2 regions of the Paenibacillus sp. EKM211P genome follow, and region 1 is predicted to be linked to the other one. Evidence: riboswitches for the same ligand, from Rfam matches in the RefSeq annotation. Region 1 holds a riboswitch; the other holds the start of a gene.

Region 1 (8,928 bases):
AACAGTTAGTCCGCCGGCGTTGCCGGGAATTTATAGAAGCATTTCGTGAGACCGGTTTAAAGTTTCAAGTGGCTTATGCAAGCAAAGCATTTTGTGTTATGGCCATGTGCGCTTTAGCTGCTGAAGAAGGAATGTCGCTTGACGTTGTTTCCAGCGGAGAGCTGTTCACAGCGCTGCAAGCAGGATTCCCGGCAGAACGAATCCATTTTCATGGCAATAACAAGACGCCGGAAGAAATTGAAATGGCGTTAGAGGCGCACATTGGCTGCTTCGTCGTTGATAGCAAGATGGAATTGCATTTGTTACAGGCTCTCGCCTCTGAAAAAGGACAACAGGTCAATATTTTACTGCGGGTTACGCCGGGGGTTGAAGCGCATACGCATGAATATATGGCCACAGGTCAAGAAGATTCAAAATTTGGCTTTGACATTGCGAATGGTACAGCCCGTCAAGCGGTGGAACAGGCTATCAAGCTGGATCATCTTAATCTGCTGGGAGTACATTCTCATATCGGTTCGCAAATCTTCGAAGTCAATGGCTTCCAAATGGCTGCCGAGCGGGTCGCAGCTTTTTGCAGAGAGATTAAGGAGCAGCTTCAGTTTTCCTTCAAGGTGATTAATCTTGGTGGTGGATTTGGCATCCGTTATACAGAGGAGGACACACCGCTGAAACTATCCACCTATGTACAGGCTATCGGCGAAGCGGTGAAAACTCATTTTTCTGGACTTTACGATGAGCTTCCAGAAATTTGGATTGAGCCGGGACGAAGTATTGTAGGTGATTCAGGTACAACCTTGTATACGGTAGGAAGCATCAAGGATATTCCGCAGGTTCGTAAATATGTTTCCGTAGACGGCGGAATGACAGATAATCCACGTCCTGCACTGTATCAGGCCAAGTATGAAGCGATGCTGGCTAATCGAGCACAAGATGCGAACGAAGAAACAGTGTCTATTGCAGGCAAATGCTGTGAAAGCGGCGATATGCTTATTTGGGATGTAGAACTGCCTCGCCCGAATAGCGGAGACTTGCTCGCTGTAGCCTCAACCGGAGCTTATAATTACTCCATGGCGAGCAATTATAACCGGATACGCCGACCAGCAGTTGTATTTGTTAACAACGGTGAGGCTGAGCTGGTAGTGCGTCGGGAAACCTACGAGGATATTGTTCGCAACGATGTTTTGCCACAGCGCTTGGTTCGTGATCAAGCCAGCTCAGTGGTTCAGCCCAATGCCAAGATTACGGTTTCGTCCTGATTGTGGAATTCTAAAATCAAGCAGGCCATTGCGTCGGTAATCATAAACCGGGGACAATGGCCCCTTTTTTTGGACAAGGCTTTGCTAAGCGCGCCAATTCATAGTAAACTGGAACTTGATGTTATTTAGTTCTCAAAACAGGTTGAAAAGGAGATACAAACAATGAAAAAAGGTAGAATAGATCTTGAAAACGGCGGTATCGTCGAAATTGACTTTTTCCCAGAAGAAGCTCCAAACACCGTTGCTAACTTTGAAAAGCTGGCAAACAGCGGTTACTACAACGGATTGAGCTTCCACCGCGTCATCCCGGGCTTTGTTGCTCAAGGTGGTTGTCCGATCGGTAATGGTACAGGCGGTCCTGGCTACACCATTGACTGTGAAACAGCTACGAATACAACCAAGCATGCCAAAGGCGTTCTGTCCATGGCTCATGCAGGTCGCAACACAGGTGGCAGCCAATTCTTTATTTGCTACGCTCCACAGCCGCATTTAGATGGAGTACATACTGTATTTGGTAAAGTAACCAAAGGTATGGAATTCATTGATGCTGTAAAACAAGGCGACAAAATGAAAGAGGTTAAAGTATTTGACGTGTAATTTACCATTACATGCATGATTTAAATTTCTTTAAATAGTGTTGTACTTAAGCCGTTCTGTCTTTGGACAGGGCGGCTTTTGTTGTCTTTTGTTTGACGGTTTGCTGATTTTTACAATCACGTAGGTATTACAGTGCGTAAGATCACATTCGAAAAGTAAGTGTTGTGATAGCCTTTTCATAAGAATGCATTTTCCATTTATTTTATATGAGTATTCAAGCTCAGTAAGAGTTGGAAAAGAAGGGGGCTTATCACATTGTCTATTTTAACGCGCACAAATCGACTCGGATTTTTTGAAATCCGGCTGGAATCCATTGGTGGACTCGGCGCTAATCTGGCTGGCAAAATGTTAGCCGAAACCGGGGTGCTTGGTCTAGGGCTGAATGCTTCAAATTTCTCATCCTATGGTTCGGAAAAGAAGGGAAGCCCGGTTAAAAGCTTTGTTCGCTTTTGTGAGCCGGAGGTGGATATTCGGGATCACAGTCCGATTGAGCAACCGCATGTGGTAGGCATTTTCCATGAAACATTATACAAAACGGTAAATGTGATCAGCGGACTGCCAGCGGATGGGATTGTAGTGGTCAATTCCACACGTCCGGCAGAAGAAATACGGGCTGATTTGGGACTGGTATCTGGTACATTAGCAGTGGTCGATGCAATGGGGATCGCACTGGAAGAGCGGACCAAACTAAATACGTCCATGCTAGGTGCCTTGTTCCGTGTCTGTGATTTCCTGGACCCGGAAGCAATGAGATCGGTTATTCGCAGTACCTTTGAAAAGAAAAATCCACAATTAGTGGAACCTAATCTGCGTACGTTTAATCGTGGTTTTGAAGAAATGCAACTACATGTATATCCGGTTACTGCTGATGCGCAGGATCGGGTTTTTGAACGTCCGCAGCCTTTGCTAGGGTACGAAACTCAATTGCTGGGGGGCGTTATTGCAACTCAGGGCAACAGCATGACGAAAGATGTTAGTGGTTCACGTCAGGGTTATGTGCCTGAATATGAAGCTGATAAATGTACCCATTGTGCCAAGTGTGATTCGATCTGCCCGGATTACTGTTTTGTATGGGAAGAGCAAGCAGACAAACGCGGAAGAATGATGCCGTTTTTGCAAGGGATTGATTACCAGTATTGCAAAGGATGTCTGAAATGTGTAGATATTTGCCCATCGGGGGCGTTAAGCTCGCGTCGCGAGCAATGGGGCTGGGCGGAGCAGCATCGTGTTGCCCACCAATTTCCGGTATATGAAGGAGGGCGTGCGTAATGGCAAAACTGGAGGAGGAACTCAAACAGACGGGCGCCGCACAAGTGACAACGTTCGAATCCGGTAATGAAATGGCAGCTACGGCGGCTGCGCAGATCAATTATCATATGATGGGATATTTCCCGATCACTCCATCGACCGAGGTAGCGCAGTATCTGGATCAAATGAAAACGCGTGGTCAGCATAATATTAAACTGGTTGCAGCCGATGGAGAACACGGATCGGCAGGGATTTGTTATGGAGCTGCGGCAGCTGGAGCGCGGGTTGTGAACGCCACCAGTTCGCAAGGTTTCCTGTACATGCTGGAGCAGTTGCCTGTTCAGTCAGGTACCCGTTTCCCTATGGTTATGAACCTGGTGACAAGAGCTGTCAGTGGTCCCTTGGATATTCGGGGGGATCATTCGGACCTGTATTATGGTTTGAATACAGGCTGGGTCATTTTGACGGCAAGTACGCCACAGGCTGTGTATGATATGAACATCATGGCCCTCAAAATCGCAGAGCATAGCGATGTACGGTTGCCTGTAATGGTCGCATACGACGGTTTTTATACATCTCATCAAAAACGTAAAGTGCAATATTTTGCCGATGCAGAGACCGTGCGCGATTTTGTAGGCCCCAATCCGAACCTGAATTATCCGAATATTACGGATTTTGATCATCCTGTCACTGTGGGTGCGCATATGAACGGTGATGACCTGACGAATAATCACGTTCAACTGTCCGAAGCGTTGAAGCTTTCAGAAGGAGTATATGAGCAGGTAGCAGCAGAATATGCTGCTTTATCCGGTCGGGAATATCCGATTTTGGACCTGTATCATATGGAGGATGCTGAGGTTGCGGTATTTCTGCTGAATTCGGCGGCTGAATCGGCCAAGGATGTGGCGGATCAACTCCGTGCGCGTGGCATTAAAGCTGGTGTGATTCGTCCGAATATTATCCGGCCGTTCCCAGCCGCACAACTGCGGGAGGCGTTGCGCCATGTCAAGGCGTTGTTGGTGGGTGAACGTGCAGATTCGTACGGATCAGATGGCGGTAATTTGACGCACGAAATTAAGGCGGCGTTGCAGGAGGACCCACTGAATCAAACCCTCGTATTGAGCCGTATCTTTGGCTTGGGAGGAAAGGATTTTTATGCGGAAGATGCAGAGGCGTTCTTCCAGCTTGCGATTGAGGCGGTAGAGGCTGGACGAGCGGAGAAGCCCTTTGATTATTACGGGATTAATCCGGGTTCAGCGGACAAGGTGATGCCGCAAGTCATGCAGCCACCACGTGGCAATGCATACCGTACGGGTCTGATTCAGGTTACGCCGGATGAGGCGACCGGGAAGCTCAAAGTCAAGGTACCACCTCTGCGTTCGTTAACAACCAAACCACGCCGTCTTACTCCGGGTCATGGGGCTTGTCCTGGTTGTGGAGCCTTGTCTGCACTAGAACTGTTTTTTAAAGGGATTGAAGGCGACATTGTTGTACTGTTCCAGACTGGCTGCGTATATGTGGTGACGACAGGGTACCCATACACATCACACAAGCAACCGATGATCCATAATCTTTTTCAAAACGGGGCCGCTACCCTTTCAGGAGCGCTGGAAGCTTACATGGAGATGAAGCGACGTAATGAAATTGAGATGTCGGATGATCCGACCTTTATCATGATCAGTGGTGACGGCGGGATGGATATTGGTATGGGTTCTGCGATTGGTGCGGCTCTGCGTAACCATAAACTGATCATGCTGGAATATGATAACGAGGGATACATGAATACAGGCTCTCAGCAATCGTACTCCACTCCAATGGGGCATATGACGAGTACGTCGGGTGTAGGGAAAATGCAAAAAGGGAAACAAGGGCATCATAAGGATACTGTGCAAATTATGGCCGCCTGTAACATCCCGTATGCCTTTACAGCAGCCGAAAGTCATCCGCAGGATATGCTGCGCAAAGCCGCCAAGGCTCAATGGTACGCCAACAACGTGGGTACGGCATATGGTAAAATTTTGTGCGCCTGCCCACTCAACTGGAAATCCGAAGACAGATTGGGTACTAGCATCGTGGGCGCCGCAGTCGAGTCTTGCTTCTTTCCTTTGTACGAAATCGAACAAGGGAGCACGACGATTACGTACAATCCGGAAGACAAGGGAAAACGGATTCCAGCCGCAGAATGGCTAAAATTAATGGGTAAAACGAAGCATCTTCTCAAAGAGGAAGCAACGCTGGCTACCTTTGAGCAGGAGATTGAGCGTCGCTGGACTATCCTGAAAAAGAAACATGAAATTTCGGAGTTATAATTCTGTTTTTTGCATAATAATCGTGTAACATTGTTAGCCGCTGTTTCGGCACCGGTTCGATTGAGATTCCTAGCGCTTGCTGCGCCAGGAATCTTTTTTTGCGTTTATGGGTTGAAGCATAAAAAAACAGGTAATGATTTCCGATATAGGAGTGGAGGCCTATAGAAGGTATGTTATAAAGTCTTCTTCTGAATTTTAAGATGCAATGAGGTGCAGGTAATGATTAAGCTGAACACAGTTGAAATAATTGAAATTATAAAGAAGCAAATCCCCAAGGTTATGAACATCACGCCAGTGGAACTCAAGTTTACGGATGATTTTGGACGGGCATCGCTGGCGGCAACAGAACACAAATTCACGCTGACGAACCAGCATTATTCTGCCAAGGTGATGGATTGCGTGTTAGAAACACAAGTGCGCCCTATTTTAATGTGTGAAATTATTTATTTTCTAAAATGCGAGTTTATTGATGGGCATGTGGATGTAAGACTGGATTATGAAGCATGTTCTGAGGGAGAGCGAGGACCTGTTGCTTCAGCTGTCATTACCTTTGATCATGATACGCAGCTTGGAGTCGACGAACTGGCCGATCTGATTGACCTGGCGCTTCATATGAATGATAAAACCTGGTTTGAGGAACTCTCCACTCAATATGTCAAAAGCAAAGCAGGGGCTTCGATTAGATAACTTGCTTTTTTTAGAAGTCGGTGCTAATATACGTAACAAGTTTAATGTTAATTCAATTAAATAAGAGCAAGATCCTTCGGGGCGGGGCGAAATTCCCCACCGGCGGTGATGACATGTTTGTGAATCGCTTCTGCGAACACAGCATGGCTTAGTCCGTGACCCGGATGCTGAACAATCAGCAGAAGGTGGACCTGGTGCAATTCCGGGACCGACAGTATAGTCTGGATGGGAGAAGGATACGAAGCGCATGTGCATGACGTGACATGTGCCAATTTTTAGCATACGTAAAAGTACGTACGGCTTATTTCGTTGTAGGACAGCATCGGACGACAGCTTTTATTAAGCTTTCTTTTCGATAGTGTTCTGAGCGTAATTGGCTGTATTGTCATCATGCTTTCTTTTGGCAGACCTATGATTTCATGTCATTTTAATACATGTATGAACTGCGCTTGTATACTACATATGTGACTCTCATCACCCCCATGACGGATTGAATCCTGACTGGGGGTTATTTGCGCTTACAGCTGATGAATTAGGGATAAACTGAAATGTAGTGGAAAGGAGTGAAAGCATGTTTACCGGATTGGTCGAGGAAGTGGGTCGCATTCAAAGTATTTCCAAAAGTGGTGAAGCGATGGTGCTGGGTATTTCGGGTTCTGTGGTATTGGACGATTTGAAAATAGGCGACAGTGTCTCGGTGAATGGTGTTTGCCTGACGGCAATACAGATTGGTACTAAAGATTTTAAGGTTGATGTGATGCCTGAGACTTTTCGCAGCAGTAATCTAAGGGAACTCAGATCCGGCAGTCGAGTCAATTTGGAGCGGGCGATGGCGGCGAGTGGAAGATTCGGAGGACATATCGTACAGGGACATGTGGACGGGACGGGTACGATTCGCGGAGTGACATCAGAGCAGAATGCGGTAGTGTTCGAAGTTGAGCCTTCTGATCAAGCATTATTTAAATATGTTCTTCTCAAAGGGTCAATTACAATTGATGGTATCAGCCTCACAGTCGCGCAGCGGACGAGAAATAGCTTTGCTGTATCTATTATCCCCCACACCTTAGCCGAAACGGCCTTACAAGCCAAACGTGAGGGAGATACCGTGAATATTGAATGCGATATATTGGGCAAATATGTGGAGCAACTTTTACATTACAGAGGTTCAGCGTCGATGGAGAGAGCCGATCAAGCCCCACTTAGTTTGGACTATTTGGCGAAACACGGCTTTGCCTGATACAGCCTGTTACAGAATAATAGAAAAATTGGTTCAGGAGCATTCGTGACACAAGACATAAGGAGGAGAGGGTTATGGATAGAGGCATCCAAACAAGTGCAACGACAAACATCATGGAGCAGGATGAGTTGCACCACGACGAAGAGATTCGATTGGATTCCATCGAAGAAGCATTGGAGGATTTAAAGAACGGCAAAGTCGTTATTGTAGTGGATGATGAACAGCGGGAAAATGAAGGCGACTTTATCGCTTTGGCTGAAAAAGCATCGCCCGAGGTGATCAATTTCATGATTACAGAAGGTCGCGGATTGGTCTGTGTGCCGATCACACAGCACCGAGCCAAGGCATTGGAATTGCATCCTATGGTAGAGCAAAACACAGATTTTCACGGTACCGCCTTTACGGTATCGGTAGATCATATGAAGACAACAACGGGGATTTCAGCGGCCGAGCGCTCTTTGACTGTTCGTGCCTTAGCCGACGAAGCAATCACGGGCAGCGATTTTCGCAAACCTGGTCACATGTTCCCGCTAATTGCTCGCGATGGTGGGGTCTTGCAGCGTGCCGGTCATACTGAAGCGGCTGTCGATCTGGCCCGACTCAGCGGCTTTAAGCCTGCCGGGGTCATTTGCGAAATTATAAAGGAAGATGGTTCGATGGCCCGCTTACCTGATTTGGTCGTGATCGCCAAGCGACATCAATTGAAGCTGATTAGCATTCAGCATTTAATCGACTACCGTCGTCGTTTGTCATTGTAAATAATTCAAAAAAAGAGAGGTTGATAAGCATGGCACGTTTTCTGGAAGGTAATCTCGTATCGAATGGTTTAAAGTATGGTATTGTGGTGGGCAGATTTAATGAATTTATTACAAGCAAACTGTTGAGCGGTGCACTTGATGCACTTCAACGACATGGTGCACAGGAAGATGAAATTGATGTAGCGTGGGTGCCGGGTGCATTTGAAATCTCGCTTATCGCACAAAAAATGGCCGCAAGTGGAAAGTATGATGCTGTCATTACGCTTGGCACGGTTATCCGTGGTTCTACTTCACACTATGATATCGTCTGCAATGAAGTGGCCAAGGGTGTGGCGGCAAGCAGTCTGAAAACGGGTGTCCCTATTATTTTTGGTGTAGTGACTACGGAAAATATTGAGCAGGCCATAGAACGGGCAGGTACAAAGGCTGGTAATAAAGGTTGGGATTCTGCGCTGGCTGCGATTGAAATGGCCAATCTCGGTAAGCAGTTCTAATGATATAAATGGCTGAAAGAACGGCATAAACTGCAAAGTGGAAAAGGGATTAGATTGTTAAGCAAGGCGATGACGTATATACTACAGAAAGAGGGATTGATAACGTAGAGCATAAGTGCTAATGGGGAAAGGTATTGTTGAATGATGATTGGAGTAAGGCAGGGGGAAGCACATTGACAGTCGTAAATTACAAGCTGGAAACATTCGAGGGTCCGCTGGATCTACTGTTGCATCTGATTGATAAAGCCGAGATCGACATTCAGGATATCCCGATTAGCGATATTACTGATCAGTACATGGCTTTTTTGCACAGTATGCAGGAGCTGGAGCTGGACATTACAA
Region 2 (8,928 bases), on a different contig from region 1:
GGAGATTTGGGCAATCCTGGCATCGTCATGGTATTACCTGTTTCCACGACTACAAAGCCTGCGCCTGCGGACAATGATACGCTGGACACGTGAATGGTGAACCCCTCCGGCGCACCTAGCAAGGAAGGTTGATCTGAGAAAGAATACGGCGTTTTGGCCATACATACAGGCAGTTGTCCAAAACCAAGCTGCTCCATACCAGCCAACGCCCGTTTGGCTGCAGGCGTGTAAGCCACCTCTGCCGCACCGTAAATCTCCTTGGCAATGACACTAATTTTCGCTTGTAAATCAAGCGTATGATCATATAGCGGCGCAAAATGGGCTTTGTCCTTCTGAAGTAAGTTCAGCAGGCTTTGGGCCAATTTTTCTCCCCCTTGGCTTCCCTGCGCCCATACTTGTGAAAGCTCTGCAGGTACACCCAGCTTGCGGCATTCTGAGAAAATCAAATCCAACTCGGCTTCGCTATCTGTTACAAAATGGTTAATCGCTACCAATACAGGCACACCAAACTTTTGCAAATTCCGTACATGTCGGCTCATATTGGCTAATCCGAGTTGCAATTGCTCCAAATTTTCCGCATCCAGCTCATGTTTAGCTACACCGCCGTTATATTTCAGCGCTTTGGCGGTTACAACCAGCACAGCCGCATCTGGCTGCAAGCCGGACTGGCGGCACTTGATGTCAAAGAACTTTTCCGCTCCCAGCTCAGCCCCAAATCCCGCCTCTGTGACGACGACCTCTCCCAGCTTCAACGCCAGCTTTGTACCGATCAGACTGCTACATCCATGGGCAATATTAGCAAACGGTCCACCATGCACAATAACCGGAGTGCCTTCCAACGTCTGCACTAGATTAGGCTTTAATGCTTCCCGAAGCAGCACAGCCATTCCTTCCACCGCGTGCAGATCCTCTGCTGTTACCGCTTCACCGGATTCGTTATATCCAATCACCATCCGACCCAACCGTACTTTAAGATCGTTCATATTTTCACTTAAGCATAGCACCGCCATGACTTCCGATGCCGAGGTAATCAGAAAGCCGCTTTCTCTTACCGCTCCATTCCCCGTCCCCAATCCAGTCACAATACTTCGCAAGCTCCGGTCATTCATATCGACAGCCCGTTTCCACACGATTCGGTCTGGCTTCAGCCGCAAAGCATTTCCATGGAACAAATGGTTATCAATCATCGCTGCCAGCAAATTATGTGCTGCCGAAATCGCATGTATATCCCCTGTAAAATGCAGATTAATGTCTTCCGCCGGAACAATCTGGGCCTGTCCTCCCCCAGTGGCTCCACCTTTCATCCCAAAGCAAGGTCCAAGGGACGGCTCACGCAGCGCAGCAACGGTTTTATGCCCCATCGCGTTGAGTGCCTGGGACAGCCCGATGGTTGTCAGCGTTTTTCCTTCTCCAGCCGGAGTGGGATTCATCGCTGTAACCAGCACCAGCTTTCCATTCGGGCGATCCTTTAACTGTTCCCATAGAGATGGATTCAGCTTCGCTTTATACTTTCCATACGTCTCCAGATGCTCTTCTTCAATTCCTGCTTCTTTGGCTATATCAATAATCCTCTTCATCTTTCGTTATGTACCCCCCGTTTTATAAGTCTGACCCATGGTGTCGAACCCTTTATCATTTTATTCTACCAAAGTGTACGGTTTATTGCGCTATGATTCATTTCATCGCAAGCATGACTATCCTGTGAGTTATAAAAAAAGCATCCCCTGCCTGCATGAACTTTGAGGATACTCTTTTGGCATGTCCTAATCAGCAGAAATCCTTTAGAAATCAGGACAGCTTGGGACTACAAACCATCCATATGTAAGCAATTAAACTCTCAACTACTCTCTACTTAATAATGCTTTTCTAGCAGTTCCTTAAAAACATCAATCGGGTACTTGTATTGATCCGTTTTGAACACAATCCGGTTATTCCACTGGTTCTTTTCCAGCTCGCACCCATGCTCCATGTCCAGTTCCTTCATAATAAATATAATCTCATCTAAGGTTACCATCACACTATGTCTATTCGTCGTAGTCGCCAGCATCTGCTCGCCTTCCTGTATGTATGCCTTAACGATCTGTTCATCAAACCCTTCGCTGATCATTAATTCCTTCAAGGTTTGTACAAAAAGAGACGGCAGGTTTTTGTACTGCGATTTTTTAATCCCAAACAGCGTGACGCTTAAGCGGGAAATATCATGCATAAACACAATATTTTTTCTCCGGTTCAGTAAAAACAAGCTGGCATGCCAACTATTCAAAGGCGGATAAATATCAACTTGAAGTGGTTCAGTCTCCCATTCCTTCAGCAGTTTTTGGGTTCCCCGTATAACAAACATCATTGCTCTCCTTTATTGACGGTTCTGTACCGTAGCTCGTGATCTGACATCCCTAATCTCTCACATTAGGCTTGCCCCGGAAATTATAACACCGTATTCCAAACATCGGATTATAGACTATTTCAGTATAGGATAGGGGAATTATTAATTACCTGACACTGCTGAACGTAGCTCCTTCGGGACAATCCAGGGCATTTTCGTTTTCTTAGTGGATATTTTTTATGGAAATCCCCTTCACCGCTCTATATAATTCAGGTACAGTTCGTCACACGAGCTTAATCTAAAAATTAGGGGTGTTCCACACCTATGTCACAGCATATTTTACTTATTGAAGACGATCTATCCATTGCTGAAATGCTGCTCAAAGCACTCACCAAGGAGGGATACAATTTAACCACCGCCTATGACGGAGAAGAAGGACTTATTGCCTTTGAACGGCATAACTATGACCTCGTACTCGTGGATCTGATGATGCCAAAGGTTGATGGTATGGAGGTAATCCGCCGAATTCGTACCCGCAGCGCCGTGCCGATTTTGATTATGTCGGCTAAGGACAGTGATGTGGATAAAGCGCTTGGACTGGGCTTCGGGGCAGATGATTATGTTGCCAAACCTTTCTCAATGCTCGAAATGACGGCTCGTATTCAGTCCGCGATCCGCAGATCGACTACCTATGCCCGTCTGCAACAGCAGGAGGAACAGCCGCAAGCACAAGTGTTGACCTATGGAAATTTGCGCATTGATTTTGATCATTTTACAGTCATACGCGATGGAAATGAAATTCAGCTAACAGCCAAAGAATCCGATATTCTGAAGCTGTTTGCATCCAACCCGAATCGGGTATTTACGAAAGCTCAACTATACGGATTTATTTGGAAAGACGATTATATGGGTGATGAGAATGTGATTAATGTCCATATTCGTCGCCTGCGTGAGAAAATTGAAGAAGATCCCTCCCACCCTGTCCACATTAAGACGCTGTGGGGCATCGGCTACAAATGGGAGAATGGTTGATATGAGCATCGAAATCATTTTCGAATGGATTGTCGTCCTCATGATGTCCGTCGTTATTATATGGCTTTGGCAGGAACGTGTATCCCATAAGCGCAAAATAAAGGATATCCGAACCGCCCTAGAGCGGATCGTGACCGTGAATCATGCCGAAAAGCTGCTATATGTCACAGGTGATGTTGAACTGCAACGACTCATGACGGAAATTAACCGACTACTAGACTTAAATCTGAGAGTATCAGCCGATTACAACCGAGGCCAAATCGCTATGCGTAAAATGATTTCGAATATTTCCCACGACCTCAAGACCCCGCTTACCGTTGTGCTTGGATATGCCGAGATGCTGGATGGCGATCCAGATATTTCGTCAGAAGAACGTATAAAGCTGCTATCCAGAATTCATCAAAAGACAAGCGAAGCGATTGAGCTGATCGGAAGTTTTTTTAGTTTGGCGAAGCTGGAAGCCAACGATACGGATATTCCACTGACCCGACTGGAGATAGGAGAACTGTGCAGACGCAGCATTTTGGAGTTTTATGATCTGCTGACGGCTCAGGGTTTTACGGTACATATTGACATTCCGGAGCATCCCATTTATGCCTTGGGGAACGAAGGAGCCATTGGGCGGGTGCTGAGCAATCTGATTTCAAATGCCATTCGCTACGGGGCAGAGGGTCGAACGCTAGGCCTGACGCTGTCAGAACAGCAGGATACAGTGCGTATAGAAGTGTGGGATCGTGGAAAAGGCATACAGGAGCCGGAGCAGGATAAGGTTTTTGAACGCATGTACACACTTGAGGATTCCCGTAATAAGGCGGTACAGGGCAGTGGACTGGGTCTTACGATTGCCAAGCGCCTGGTTGAATGCATGAATGGAGAGATGCAATTGACCAGCAAACCTTATGAGCAGACCGTCTTCTCTTTTACCTTGAAGAAGATCAACTATTAAGCGAGCTGCTCAACTTAATAAATTTGTAAGGATTACGAAAGAAAAATGAACATTTCGCCCTGTATTCTTGAATTATCAACAGTATACGAAGGGAGAACACCCATGACTTACATAATACGTACACATCATCTGACCAAAGCCATGAAGGGCAATGAAATTATAGCAGGGGTCAGTATGAATGTGCGCAAGGGGGAAACCTATGGCTTTCTCGGTCCCAATGGGGCAGGCAAGACAACGATCATGAAAATGATTACCAACCTGCTCAAGCCGACATCGGGTGAGATTGAACTGTTCGGTGAAAAGCTAACGCCACAGTCTTATCATCTGCTCGGACGGATAGGTTCGATTATTGAATACCCGATTTTTTATGATAGACTGACGGCTCAGCAAAATCTCGAACTTCATTGTGAATACATGGGCTATTATAATAAACAGGCTGTCCGGGATGCGCTAGAATTAGTGAACTTGCGGAATGCGGGTGACAAGCCAGTAAAAGACTTTTCACTAGGAATGAAGCAGCGTCTCGGGATTGCCCGAGCCATTGCGACCAAGCCAGAGCTACTCATTTTGGATGAACCAATTAATGGTCTGGACCCAGTGGGAATTAAGGAAATTCGGCAGTTATTCCACATGTTATGCAAGGAATATGGGATGACGCTGCTCGTATCCAGTCATATTTTAGCGGAAATAGAGCAGATTGCGGATACAATAGGTGTGATTAATCACGGACGGCTGATTGAGGAAGTTTCGATGGAACAGGTACGGGATACCAATACAGAATACATCGAATTTACGACCAACGATTGTAAAAAAGCGGCCTACGTCCTCTCCCATCATCTGAGTCTGAATAATATAAAGGTACTCAATGAACAGAGTATACGTATTTACGATATGAGTGTACCGCAGAAGCAAATTACGAAAACGCTCATTTTAAATGATGTAGAAGTCGATTCCATTCATCAGAAAAGCAGTACGCTGGAAGACTACTTTTTACGTCTGTTACATGGAGGTGAGCCCCATGCTTAGATTAATACAGTTGGAGATGAAAAAGCTTCATCTGGCGGGTTATATCCGTTCAGCACTGATCGCCAACGCCTGTATTTTGGGGTTGCTCTGTATTATTGCGCTGGATAGCCAAAATGAAGGAGTACCCGAATTTACACAGTACGCTCAGCTTCTTGATCTCATGGACAATATGGTGAGAGCCACATTTATTGTATTTGCCTCCGTTCTGCTATGCCGTTTTATCGTAGGAGAATTTAAGTCCAAATCGATTACAATCTTGTTCATGTATCCGATTCATCGTCAAAAGCTGATGATCGCCAAACTCTTGATTGTGCTGCTGTTTACGTTCTTGTCTGTTGTTATATCGGAAATCATCATTACGGCTGCGATTCATTTGCTCAACCAGTTTGTCATGATTGTACCGGATAAGCTTACTCTTTCCATACTGGCCGAACAATCCGCGCGGACGCTAATCAATGCCGTGGCCGCCAGTTTTATGGGATTGGTTCCGCTGTATATGGGAATGCGAAGATACTCAGTACCCACGACTATTGTGACCTCGATTCTGGTTGTAGCCTTGCTTTTCTCCAATAATAACGGCGCTACACTTAGCTCCATTGCCCCCGTGCAAATCAGCTTCTCTGTGCTGGGAATGATTGTAGCTTATGCGGCAATTCGGCGCATTGAGTATAAGGATATTGCTTAGTAATATAGATTTTAGTGGAACGCTTTCAAAAAAAGATGAAAATCCTTGTTAGATATACACACATTTTTCACTGGACTTCATTCTAAAACAGGTATATCCTATAGGAGAAATTAAAAAACGGAATAAGGATCTTCGGGGTAGGGTGAGATTCCCAACCGGCGGTATGGCTCATGGAGCTAAGCCCGCGACTCTGTATCTGGCAACAGGATACGGACTGATTTGGTGAGATGCCAAAGCCGACGGTAAAGTCCGGATGGAAGAAGATCGAAGTATGAACATGCCGCAAAGTGAATGAATGCTGCGCTATTGTTTTTGCAGTAACTTCATTTAACTTGTATCAAACGGCAAGTTTATTTGATCACCCCCCGTCTTGCATGGCTTTCGCCATGGACGGGGGTTTTTGTGCCACCGGTCCTGTATTCGCAAGGAGCTAAATAAGTATGAGTCAATCATCAACTGTACTATCATCCAAAGGTTTTGATCGTAGCTCCCACATGAAAAGCGGTTTTTGGCTAGTCGCGATCGGAGCGGCCTTGTGGGGTGCAGACCCGTTGTTTCGTATTATTTTGTTAAAGTCATTTACCTCAGCACAAATCGTACTGATGGAGCATGTGCTGCTCTTTATCGCTCTGACGCCGATGCTGTGGAAGCATCGCGAGGAGCTCAAAACGATACGATTTCGTCAGGTTTTCGCTATTTTGTTCGTCTCGTGGGGCGGCTCGGCACTGGCCAGTGTGATTTTCACCATGGCACTCAGCAACGGTGATCTGAATGCAGTTCTTTTGCTCCAGAAGCTTCAGCCTTTGGTTGCTATTATTCTGGCCCGCGTTATATTGAAGGAAATGCTACCGCGTCATTTTGGAATATTAATTGTCATCGCTCTGTTCGGAACGTATCTTTTGACCTTCGGTTGGTCGCTTCCCTTTGGGCATGTTCATGATTTTGTTCACGTTGGTAGTCTGCTCGCACTAGGTGCAGCGGTTCTGTGGGGCGGTTCGACCGTTATGGGTAGCTACTTGCTTCGTTCGATGAAATATGAGACGGTAACCTCCCTCCGCTTCATGGTGGCGCTCCCTCTGCTCATTGTTCTCACCTCGGTGGAGCATGCTCCGTGGAATATGCCTACAGGTACATGGGCGGCCGCAGCTGTAATGATCAACTTGCTGCTGCAAGCATTGCTTCCGGGTCTTCTGAGTTTATTACTGTATTACAAAGGCTTAAGTACAACCAAAGCTTCTTATGCTACGATGGCAGAATTGAGCTTCCCCATGGTTGGTGTCGTAATTAACTGGATCGCTTTCCAGCAAATCGTTACCGTAGCGCAATTGACTGGTTTTATGCTGATCTGGATTACACTCTTTATGATTTCTCGTCAGCAGAAAAATTAATAGCTTAATCTTCTTTCATGCTCATCCAAGCCAAATCGTGAAGATGCTTTTGCATCTCTGATTTGGCTTTTTATGTATTCATATTCATATTAATATTAGTTCCTAAGACCTATTTTCTCAAAAAAAGTGTACTATTCCTCGTTTTTAAAGATTACATCTATAAAATTAGTCGATTTATGTCGAATAAAACTATGTAGTGATCATCTGACACAGAGGAGAAAAAACGATGACTAAAGCAAAACAAACAGTTCCGTGGTGGAACAGGTTTCTCAAGCAGTTTTATTTAATGAGGACAAAATTAATAATATCTTTTTTGGCTGTGTTATTGATTCCAAGCGTACTTATTGGATACTTTTCTTATCAGGGGGCCACGACACAGCTCAGTCAGCAAATGGCTAGTTCCGTATACACGAATCTGTATCTGATCCAAAGCAATGTCAATCAGTATGTATCCCCGATCATGAAGGACGTGGACGTTCTTACCAGTGAAATCCAGGCTGACTCCATTGGTTCCGATCAAGAAGCCCTTCAGAAAAAGTTGGATGACATCGTCAAAGCTCATCCTGAGTTAGATGCCGCGCTCCTCGGCAATGCGAAAGGAGAATATATCCGTTCTCCGCTAAAAAAGGAGGCTGATTATGATCCTAGGGAGAGAAAATGGTACAAAAATGCGATGCTACATAAGGGCAACATATTTGTCGGTGTTCCAGTTGCCAGCGTTACGACAGGGAACCTAGTAGTTAATGTATCGGCAACGCTGAAGAACGGTGAAGGGGCTGTTGCATTGGCTTTGAATCTGGACAAGATGGGGGACAGTCTGCAGTCTGTTAAGATAGGCGAACGCGGAGGACTCATCATTGTTGATTCTGATCATAAGGTTGTATCTGGAGCTGGAACAGCCTTTGACAAGACTGGCAAAAAACCGGCTGACACTATGGAGGGACTTCCCAAAGTGGCGGCAACCGGAGAAAATAATACTCCTTCCGTGTCGCAAATTAAATTTATGAATCGGGATGTGCTGGCCTTTACACTTAAGGACCCTCTCACTGGATGGAATATTGTTGCATTATCGGATCTGGAGGATTACAGTGATGCAGCCCAACCGATTCTGAGGCAAAGCCTGATTGTAATTGTTATTTCCATACTGGCCGCTGCGATCATCATAGTGCTAATGATCCGCTCATTCCTGATCCCTCTCAAGAAGCTGCAAGCAGGAACACGGATCGTCCGTGATGGAAATCTGACCGAACGTGTTAATATATCTAGAAAGGACGAGTTCGGCGAGCTGGCACAGAATTTTGACCAGATGACACATTCCTTGCATACGATGGTCTCCGAGGTCAACCAAACGTCCTCACGGCTTGCTTCCTCTTCTCTGGTAATCAAGGAAAGCACAGAACAAACGACGGAGTCCGTACAACACGTAGCGGAAACGGTTATGGAATCCGCAGAAAATGCAGCAACCAGCGCCGAGGCATCCGAGCAAACTGCCAATGCCGTTGAAGAAATGGCGAAGGGTGTCAGCACG

Evidence for each region. Region 1 has a riboswitch for FMN ahead of ribE (riboflavin synthase). Riboswitches for the same ligand answer to the same signal wherever they lie in the genome.
Region 2: another riboswitch for FMN. It lies ahead of G9G57_RS07830 (DMT family transporter); the one in region 1 lies ahead of ribE (riboflavin synthase).

The regions. Positions count from the first base shown of each region.
Region 1 is NZ_JAAMNS010000004.1:265,859-274,786, forward strand. It holds gene lysA (diaminopimelate decarboxylase) at 1-1,256, shown strand, start outside; gene G9G57_RS09490 (peptidylprolyl isomerase) at 1,419-1,853, shown strand; gene G9G57_RS09495 (2-oxoacid:acceptor oxidoreductase family protein) at 2,109-3,122, shown strand; gene G9G57_RS09500 (thiamine pyrophosphate-dependent enzyme) at 3,122-5,410, shown strand; gene G9G57_RS09505 (IDEAL domain-containing protein) at 5,630-6,097, shown strand; FMN riboswitch at 6,166-6,338, shown strand; gene ribE (riboflavin synthase) at 6,669-7,334, shown strand; gene ribB (3,4-dihydroxy-2-butanone-4-phosphate synthase) at 7,409-8,092, shown strand; gene ribH (6,7-dimethyl-8-ribityllumazine synthase) at 8,122-8,586, shown strand; gene G9G57_RS09525 (segregation and condensation protein A) at 8,760-8,928, shown strand, end outside.
Region 2 is NZ_JAAMNS010000003.1:375,690-384,617, reverse strand. It holds gene G9G57_RS07860 (formate--tetrahydrofolate ligase) at 1-1,577, opposite strand, end outside; gene G9G57_RS07855 (DUF6933 domain-containing protein) at 1,853-2,341, opposite strand; gene G9G57_RS07850 (response regulator transcription factor) at 2,648-3,355, shown strand; gene G9G57_RS07845 (sensor histidine kinase) at 3,357-4,301, shown strand; gene G9G57_RS07840 (ABC transporter ATP-binding protein) at 4,404-5,327, shown strand; gene G9G57_RS07835 (ABC transporter permease) at 5,320-6,012, shown strand; FMN riboswitch at 6,137-6,281, shown strand; gene G9G57_RS07830 (DMT family transporter) at 6,453-7,400, shown strand; gene G9G57_RS07825 (methyl-accepting chemotaxis protein) at 7,627-8,928, shown strand, end outside.